One region of the Halomonas sp. HG01 genome, then DNA from elsewhere that is predicted to be linked to it. Evidence: predicted binding sites of a transcription regulator. Region 1 holds the regulator's gene; the other holds the start of a gene.
The links. The regulator sigma-54, encoded in region 1, starts transcription at its own class of promoters, with help from an activator protein. The targets are predictions, from matches to a motif close to TGGCACNNNNNTTGCTNT.

Region 1 (4,595 bases):
GCATCCAGCACCGCCTCGCCGTCGTCGCCGTCGGCCTCGAGGGTCAGTTCGGTGCCGCAGGGCGCGGCCAGCATCAGCAGCGCCATGATGTTGGTGGCATCGGCCTGCTGGTCGCCATGGCAGACGGTGACGCGGGAGGCGTAGGGTTGGCAGCACTGCACCAGGCGGGTGGCGGCCCGGGCGTGCAGGCCGCGCTTGTTGGTCAGGGTGAGCTTGCGGCTGGGCACGTGACTAGCGGTCCTTGGCGTCGTTCGGGTCGGGAAGCGTGAGTTGCAGGCCGAGCTCGCGATGGCGCAGGCGCACGCCGGCGTGGGTCTCGGCAAGACGCCGGGACAGTCGCTCGGCCAGGTAGGTGGAGCGGTGCTGGCCGCCGGTGCAGCCGATCGCCACGGTCAGGTAGCTGCGCTGGCTGGCGCGGTAGCGGGGCAGCCAGCGTTCGATCCAGGCCAGGATGTCGTCGGCCATCTCGTCGACCACCGGGTAGCCCTCGAGGAAGGCGATCACGCTGTCGTCGCGGCCGGTGGCATCACGCAGCCGCGGGTCCCAGTAGGGGTTGGGCAGGCAGCGGGCGTCGAACACGATATCGGCGTCCAGGGGCACGCCGCGCTTGAAGCCGAACGACTCGAGGGTCAGCGTCAGCCCTTCGCGGCGATGCCCGGCGACCTGGTCGGTGATGCGGCCACGCAGGTCATGCACCGAGAGCCGCGAGGTATCGATCAGCAGATCGGCGAGGTCGCGGATCTCCGACAGGGCGTCTTCCTCGCGATCGATCGCCTCGGCCAGGGTCATTTCGGTATCGCGGGTCAGGGGGTGTCGGCGCCGGGTCGCGGAGTAGCGCTCCAGCAGGATGCGTGCATCGGTGGTCAGGTAGATCACCTGGCACTGGATGTCGCGGGCACGCACGTCCTCGAGCAGCGTCGGGAAGCGTTCCAGGGCATGGGGCAGGTTGCGGGCGTCGATGCTGACCGCGACGGCGCTGCGCAGGGACTGGCCGCTGCGCAGCTCGTCGACCAGCGGTCCGAGGAGCATCGCCGGGAGGTTGTCGATGGCGTAGTAGCCGAGGTCCTCGAGGGCCTGCAGGGCGATCGACTTGCCGGAGCCGGAGCGTCCGCTGATGATGACGAGCTGCATGACGGATCGGGTCTCCTGGTCGGGGGCGGCCCTCAGCTGCGTCCGCTGGCGGCCGGTGCCTGTCGTCGGATGGCGTCGAGGAGGCTGTCGTGCAGCTCGCGCTGGCTGCCGGCCCGACGCAGGGCGCTGCGGGTCGCGGCGTCGTTCATCACGCCGGCGACCTGGCCGAGCAGGGCGAGATGCGCGTCGTCGGCTTCCTCGGGGACCAGCGGCACGAACACCAGGTCGACGGGTTCACCGTCGATGGCGTCGAAGTCGACCGGTTCGTCGAGCTTGAGAAAGCCGGCGATAGGGGCCTTGCAGTGAGGGTTGCGGGAATGGGGGATGGCGACCCCGTGCCCGATGCCGGTGCTGCCCAGGCGCTCCCGCCCGATCAGCCGGCTGAAGACCTCCTGGCTGTCGAGGCTGGGAATGTTCTGGGCGATGAAGGTGCTGAAGAACTCCAGCACCCGTTTCTTGCTCCCCCCGGGCACACCGAAGAGGGTGCGCTCGGGGGGCAGGATGGCTTCGAGTGACATGACTCAGCGGACGCTTGCGGCGCCCTGGGCGCGGGCCTGAGTCTTTTCCTTGTGCTTGACGAGCTGGCGGTCCAGCTTGTCGGCAAGGGCGTCGATGGCGGCGTACATGTCGGCGTCCATCGCTTCGGCGTGCAGATCGGCACCGGCGGCGTGCAGCGTGCAGGCGGCCTGTTGGCGTTCCTTCTCGACGGAGAGCGTCACCTGAACGGTGGTGATGTTGTCGTAATGGCGTTCCAGGCGGGAGAGTTTCTCCTGCACGTAGTCACGCAGGGGCTCGGTCAATTCCACGTGATGGCCGGTGAGGTTGACTTGCATGACACGCTCCTTGCTCCTTGGGTGGTGACTCGATTGTAACCCTTTTTGGTGCCTTGCAAACCCCCCGTGCCAGACGCGTTTTCATACTCTGGAACCCCCCCGTCGGGAGGGCCTCAGCCGAGGCGCTTGCGCTGGCTGGAGGAGGGGATGTGCATCGCTTCGCGATACTTGGCGACGGTGCGTCGGGCCACCTCGATGCCCTCCTCGGCGAGTAGGGTGACCAGCTTGCTGTCGGACAGCGGCTTGCGCGGCGGTTCGCCCTCGATCAGCTTGCGGATGCGGGCGCGGATCGCGGTGCTGGAGTGGGCATCCTCGCCGTCGCCGACCTGGCTCGAGAAGAAGTACTTGAGCTCGAAGACGCCGCGGGGGGTGTGGATGAACTTCTGGGTCGTGACCCGAGAGATGGTCGACTCGTGCATCTCCACCGTCTGGGCGATGTCGGCCAGGATCAGCGGCTTCATGGCCTCTTCGCCGTGCTCGAGGAACTCGATCTGGCGGGTCATCACCTCGTGGCCGACGCGCAGCAGGGTGTCGTTGCGGCTGGCCAGGCTCTTGATCAGCCAGCGCGCCTCCTGCAGGTGGTCCTTGAGGAACTGGTTGTCGTCGCTCTTGTCGGCGCGCTTGATCAGCGCCGCGTAGTCGGGCTGGATGCGCAGCCGCGGCATCGCCTCGGGGTTGAGCTCGACGCGCCAGCCCTGGGGCGTGTAGCGGGCGATCAGGTCGGGAATCACGTAGTCGCTGTCGCCGCTGGCGAATTCGCTGCCCGGGCGCGGGTCGAGGCCGCGGATCAGGCCGATGACCTCGTCGAGGGTCTCGTCGTCGAGCCCCAGACGCCGCTTGAGCAGCCGCCGGTCGTTGCCGGCCAGGGCCTCGAGGAACTGGCGTACCAGGCGGCGCGCCTGGGGCAGCAGCGGGGTGTCGTCGGTCAGGGTGGCCAGCTGCAGCAGCAGGCACTCGCGCAGATCGCGGGCGAACACGCCGGTGGGCTCGAACTGCTGCAGGCGCAGCAGCACCGCTTCGACCTCGCGGGTAGCGAGCCCGTCGAGGCCCTGGGCGCGCAGGCCGTCGCGCAGCTCGTCGAGCGGTTGATCCAGATAGCCGTCCGGCGTCACGGCATCGATCAGGCTCTCGGCGATGCGGGTCTCGCGTTCGTCGAGCTCGCTCATGGCCAGCTGCCAGACGAGGTGGCTCTGCAGGCTCTGGCCGGCGGCCTGGCGCTCGAAGTCGGGAGCCTCGCCGCTGCCGCCGGCGTCCTGGAAGGTGTCCGACCAGTCGCTGTCGACGCTGAGTTCTTCCGGAATCTCGTCGGACCAGTCGTCGTCCGGCGTCTCCCCGGCGGCCTGCTCGCCGAAGTCGTCCTCCAGCTCCAGCATGGGATTGGCTTCCAGGGCCTGTTGGATCTCCTGGCGCAGATCAAGGGTCGAGAGCTGCAGCAGGCCGATGGCCTGCTGCAGCTGGGGCGTCATGGTCAGCTGGGTGCCGACACGCAGTTGGAGGGATGCCTTCATGGCCATGGCAAGCGTTCCGGTCCTGCGGCAAAGAGGCCTTCCACCCTAGTGTGGGTGTGCCCGCCGTGCAAGCCTTTGCTCAGCAATTAGCATGCCAATGGCAATTGCCATGCCTGTCTGTGCATGGCGACAATATATCAGTGACTTGCGAAGCCAATAGGCTCAGAGTCGGAAGTCCTGGCCCAGGTAGACGTCGCGTACCCGCTGGTTGGCGAGGATGGCCTCGGCGTCGCCTTCGGCGATGATCTGGCCGTCGCCGACGATGTAGGCGCCGTCGCAGATGTCCAGCGTCTCGCGCACGTTGTGGTCGGTGATCAGCACGCCGATCTCGCGGGCCTTGAGCTGGCGGATGATGCCCTTGATGTCGCCTACCGAGATCGGGTCGACGCCGGCGAAGGGCTCGTCGAGCAGGATGAAATCGGGTTCGGTGGCCAGCGCCCGGGCGATCTCGACCCGCCGGCGCTCGCCGCCGGACAGGCTCATGCCCAGGTTGTCGCGGATGTGGGTGATGTGGAACTCCTCCAGCAGTGCCTCCAGGCGCGCCTTGCGGCCGGCACGGTCGAGGTCACGGCGGGTCTCGAGAATGGCCATGATGTTGTCGGCCACCGACAGCTTGCGGAAGATCGAGGCTTCCTGGGGCAGGTAGCCGATGCCGGCCTGGGCGCGTTGGTGCATGGCGGCGCCGGAGAGGTCGCGGTCGTCGATGACGACGCGGCCGGCGTCGGCCCGGACCAGGCCGACGATCATGTAGAAGGAGGTGGTCTTGCCGGCGCCGTTGGGGCCCAGCAGGCCGACGATGCGGCCCTGCTGGATCTCCAGGCTGATGTCGTGAACGACGCGACGGCGCTTGTAGCTCTTGGCGAGGTTCTGGGCACTCAGGGTCTTCATGGGCCGTCCTGCTGTTCCGGCTCCAGGGTCATGCGCACGCGCTGGCGCTCGCCGATGCCCTCGGCGTCGGAGCGGGCCTGCACCACCCGGCGGTCGAGGAAGTATTCGAGGTAGCCGCCGTCGAAGGTGTCGCCGCCCTGGTGCAGCTCGGCCTGGTCGACGAGCTCGATGCGCCGCTCGGCCACGTGGTAGACCACGGTGCGGCCCCAGGCGCGGACCAGGGGTTGATCGGGGG
Region 2 (4,595 bases), 1.4 Mb from region 1:
CACCCCGGCCCGTCCCCGGCAGGAGGGAGTGCCATGTTGACACATGCCTGGGGCATCCTCGCCCACCCGAAGCGCGAGTGGCAGCAGATCAAGGAAGAGCGCGAGACGCTCACCCACCTCTACGAGCACCACGTGCTGCTGCTGGCAGCCATCCCCGTTGTCTGTTCCTACATCGGCACCACCCAGGTCGGGTGGAGTCTCGGTGGGGGCACGACCATCCAACTTGGCTATCTGGACGCGCTGGGCGCCGGGATCGTTTTCTACCTGGTGATCCTGGCGGCGGTCTATGCGGTCGGCAAGGTGATCCGCTACATGGCCAAGCGCTTCACTCGGCCGCCGAGCCAGAGCCAGTGCATCGTGTTCGCCGGCTACGTGGCGACGCCGATGTTCGTCAGCGGCATCGTGGCGGTCTATCCGTTGATCTGGCTGTGCATGCTCGCCGGCGTCATCGGGCTCTGCTATACCGCCTATCTGCTCTATATCGGCATCCCGTCCTTCCTCGGCATCGACAGCGAGGAAGGCTTCATCGTCTCCAGCGTGACCCTCGCCATCGGGGTGCTGGTGCTGGAGGCGCTGCTCGGCATCACCGTGCTGCTGTGGGGCTATGGCGAGCGCATCATCCTGTCGCTGATCGGTGGCTGATCCTGCCAGCCTCGGACATGTCGTGACTCCAGCCAGAAGAAGGAACGAACAGGGCGGCCCGTGGGCCGCCCTGTTCGTTGCCGGTTCCGGCGTTGTCGCCTCGATACCGGGGACAGGCCCCGGACGGACTACTCGTCGGTGGCCTCGATGCGAGTCATGGCCTGGTCGAGGGTTGCCAGCGTGCGGTCGAGGGCGTGCAGCTTGTCGAAGCCGAACAGGCCGATGCGGAAGGTGCGGAAGTCGTCGCCCTCATTGCACATCAGCGGCACGCCGGTGGCCACCTGCAGGCCGCCGGCGGCGAACTTGACGGCCAGGTCCGGGTCGCTGGTGTAGCTCACGATCACGCCGGGGGCCTCGAAACCGGGCGCGGCGACGCTCTGGAAACCATGCTGGGCGAGCAATTCCCGGGCCCGTCGACCGAGTTCGAGCTGCTCGTCCTGGAGTTTCTCCAGGCCATAGTCCTCCGCCTCGGCCACGGCGTCGCGCAGGGTGCGCAGGGCGTCGGTGGGCAGGGTGGCATGATAGGCGTGGCCGCCGTTCTCGTAGGTCTCCATGATCGACAGCCACTTCTTGAGATCGCAGGCGAAGCTCGAGCTCTCGGTCTCCTCGATGATGTCCCGGGCCAGGCGCGACATCATCACCATGGCGCAGCAGGGCGAGCCGCTCCAGCCCTTCTGGGGCGCGCTGATCAGGATGTCGACGCCGGTGTCCTGCATGTCGATCCAGTCGGTGCCGGAGGCGATGCAGTCGAGCACCAGCAGGCCGTTCTGGTCGTGGATGGCCTCGGAGAGCCGACGGATGTACTCGTCGGGCAGCTTGATGCCGGACGAGGTCTCCACGTGGGGTGCGAACACCAGGTCGGGCTGCTGGTCCTGGATCGCCTCGAGCACCTCCTCGATGGGCGGCGGGGTGAACGGCGACGTCGGGTCGTCGTCATCGAGGCGGCGGGCCTTGCGGACATAGAGGTCCGAGGGAATGTTGCCGCGCTCCAGGATCTGGTGCCAGCGATAGCTGAACCAGCCGTTGCGGATGACCAGGCAGCGTCGATCGGTCGCGAACTGGCGGGCGACCGCTTCCATGCCGTAGGTGCCGCTGCCGGGGACGATGACCGTCGAATGCGCACGATAGACCCGCTTCAGTGACGTGGAGATATCGCGCATCACCTGCTGGAAGCACTGCGACATGTGGTTGAGGGAACGATCCGTGTAGACCACCGAGTACTCGAGCAGTCCATCGGGGTCGACATCGGGCAGTAAACCGGCCATTGCTGTCTCCATGTTATGGCACGCTACCTCCAGGCAGGGAGGGCGTCTTGCACGCTAAGAGGATATTCCCTATCCCGGCTTCAGGCCAGGGGAGGGGCGCCGGGCACGATTTCGGCGTCGCTCGCCGCAGGTGATGGCATCGCGGAGCGCTTTGTACCAGAATGGTCGCTGCGCAGGGAAACAATGTTTCCTAACTGGAGAAAGCCTCATGAAGACCTTGCTGATGCCCGTCGCCGCGGCCTGCCTCGTGGCCGCCGCCAACGCTCAGGCCCAGAGCCCGATGACCTATCAGCCGAGCCCCTACGTGGGCGGTGATGCCCTGTTCTGGGAACTCGACCCTGACGGCCCTGCCGGCGATCGCGACAGCACCGGCCTGCGCCTGCGCGCCGGTGTCGCCTTCAACGACTACTTCGCCCTGGAAGGGCATCTGGGGACCGGCGGCTCGGACGGTGGCCTGGAGCTGGATTACCTCGCGGGTGGCTATGCCAAGGGCATGCTGCCGATCACCCCACGCTTCAAGCTCTACGGCCTGCTGGGCGCCACCGAGGTGGAGTTCGACGGCGCGGAGTCCGAGAGCGGCGTGTCCTACGGCGGCGGTGCCAGCTATGCGCTGATGCCGAACCTCTCGCTGGGTGCCGACTACATGCGCTATCTGGACGAATCGCACTACGACTTCGATGCCGTGAGCCTGGGCGCCACCTACCACTTCTGACGACCTGGAGCGGTGCTCCCTGTCCCGACGCTTCCCGCGCACGCCCTCGCCCATGGCGGGGGCGTGATGCGTCATGGCCTGTGTTCCCGAGGCCACACACGGCACGATGAAACCTGATGGCGCGAGCCACTGCCCTATCCTGAGGCGGCCGCCATCTCGTGGTGCAAGCCCGTCGTTAGCTCCGAGCGTCGCGCCACGGGCCGGCCCCGCCACCGCGCTGCCCGCAGCCAGTCTGGCACGTTACCTGCAAGGCCTTGGCGAACGAGGTCACCAAAGGTGCTGCCATGACCGCTTCTTCCTCCCGCCACGGGCTCCCCGGGGCGCGGCTGCTCTTCACCGATCTGGACGGCTCGCTGCTCGATCACGAGACCTATGACTGGTCGCCGGCCGCCGGGTGGCTGGACCGGCTGCGCGAGGACGGCGTGCCGGTGATCCCGGTAACCAGCAAGACTCGTAGCGAGCTGCTGACCCTGCGTCAGACCCTGACCCTCACGAACACGCCCTTCGTGGCCGAGAACGGCGCGGTGGTGGGGCTGCCTGCCGCCTGGTGCCATGCCCGCCTGGAGCGATCGCCGGGCCCCGACGGGCTGGTGATCAGGACGCTGGGCGTCGATATCGGCTTCATTCGCCAGCGTCTCGCCGTGTGGCGGGAGCGCCTGGACGTTCGCTTCACGCCGATGAGCGAGATCCCGCTGGACGATCTGGTCGCCTTCACCGGCCTCGATGAGGCGCAGGCGCGCCTGGCACGGATGCGCGAGGGCAGCGAGCCGCTGATCTGGCACGACGACGGTGATCGCCTCGAGGCCTTCCGCGCAGGACTCGCCGGCGACGGCCTGCGCCTGGTTCGGGGTGGGCGCTTCTGGCACGCCACGGGGGAATCGGACAAGGGGCAGGCGGTGAACTGGCTCACCGAGCGCTACGAGGCTCTGCGCGGCGTGCGCCCTTTGACCCTGGCGCTGGGCGACGGGCCCAACGACATCGCCATGCTCGAGGCGGTGGACCAGGCGGTGGTGATCCGCGGCCGCCACGGGTTGCAGGTATCGCCGCATCAGCCCGCGCTCTACCGCAGCCGGGAAAGCGGCCCGAGCGGCTGGGTCGAGGGGGTGGAGCACTGGTGGGGGCGAGGGGGGCGCCGGCCCGGGCCGGAAATGAGCCAGTCCAGCACCGATAACGATGACACGGGGAGCGTCAGCCCATGAGCGATTTCCACCAGAACGGCATCATCACCGATTTTCACAATCTGACCCGCCGGCCGGTCGAGGCCCTCGAGGACGATCTGGTGCGCTTCGCGGCACAGCGGCCGATGAGCCTGATCCTGCCCTCGCTGTACTCCGAGCTGGAGGGGCCGGCGCTGGCGAATATCGTCGACGAGCTGGCCATGGTGCCCTATCTGGCCGAGATCGTGATCGGCCTCGACCGGGCCGATCGCGACCAGTTCGACCGGGCCCGCGCGTTCTTCTCGCGGCTGCCCCAGCGCCATCGCATCCTGTGGAACGACGGCCCGGGGCTGCGCGCCCTGGACGCCGAGCTGGAAGCACAGGGCCTCGCGCCCCAGCAGCCGGGCAAGGGGCGCAACGTCTGGTACTGCGCCGGCTACGTGCAGGCTTCCGGGCGCAGCGAGGCGGTGGCGCTGCACGACTGCGACATCCTCACCTACGACCGCGGCATGCTGGCGCGGCTGTTCTATCCGGTCGCGCATCCCTACTTCAACTACGAGTTCTGCAAGGGCTACTACCCCCGCATCGCCGACGGGCGGCTCAACGGTCGGGTCTCGCGGCTGATGGTCACGCCGCTGCTGCGCGCGCTCAAGCAGATGTTCGGGCCGCTGCCGTACCTCGAGTACCTGGACTGTTTCCGCTATCCGCTGTCCGGCGAGTTCGCCATGCGCACCGAGGTGCTCGATGGCATCCGCATTCCCGCCGACTGGGGCCTGGAGATCGGCGTGCTTTCCGAGGTCCATCGCCACTACACCACCC

Region 2: the regulator sigma-54 is predicted to act here: its motif matches at 2,853-2,870, upstream of UN84_RS12265 (HAD-IIB family hydrolase).

The regions. Positions count from the first base shown of each region.
Region 1 is NZ_CP022134.1:1,152,815-1,157,409, forward strand. It holds gene UN84_RS05345 (HPr family phosphocarrier protein) at 1-227, opposite strand, end outside; gene rapZ (RNase adapter RapZ) at 232-1,131, opposite strand; gene UN84_RS05355 (PTS sugar transporter subunit IIA) at 1,164-1,649, opposite strand; gene hpf (ribosome hibernation-promoting factor, HPF/YfiA family) at 1,653-1,964, opposite strand; gene UN84_RS05365 (RNA polymerase factor sigma-54) at 2,078-3,478, opposite strand; gene lptB (LPS export ABC transporter ATP-binding protein) at 3,635-4,360, opposite strand; gene lptA (lipopolysaccharide transport periplasmic protein LptA) at 4,357-4,595, opposite strand, start outside.
Region 2 is NZ_CP022134.1:2,572,190-2,576,784, reverse strand. It holds gene UN84_RS12280 (Yip1 family protein) at 34-642, shown strand; gene UN84_RS12275 (aminotransferase class V-fold PLP-dependent enzyme) at 771-1,907, opposite strand; gene UN84_RS12270 (porin family protein) at 2,116-2,619, shown strand; gene UN84_RS12265 (HAD-IIB family hydrolase) at 2,904-3,818, shown strand; gene UN84_RS12260 (glycosyl transferase) at 3,815-4,595, shown strand, end outside.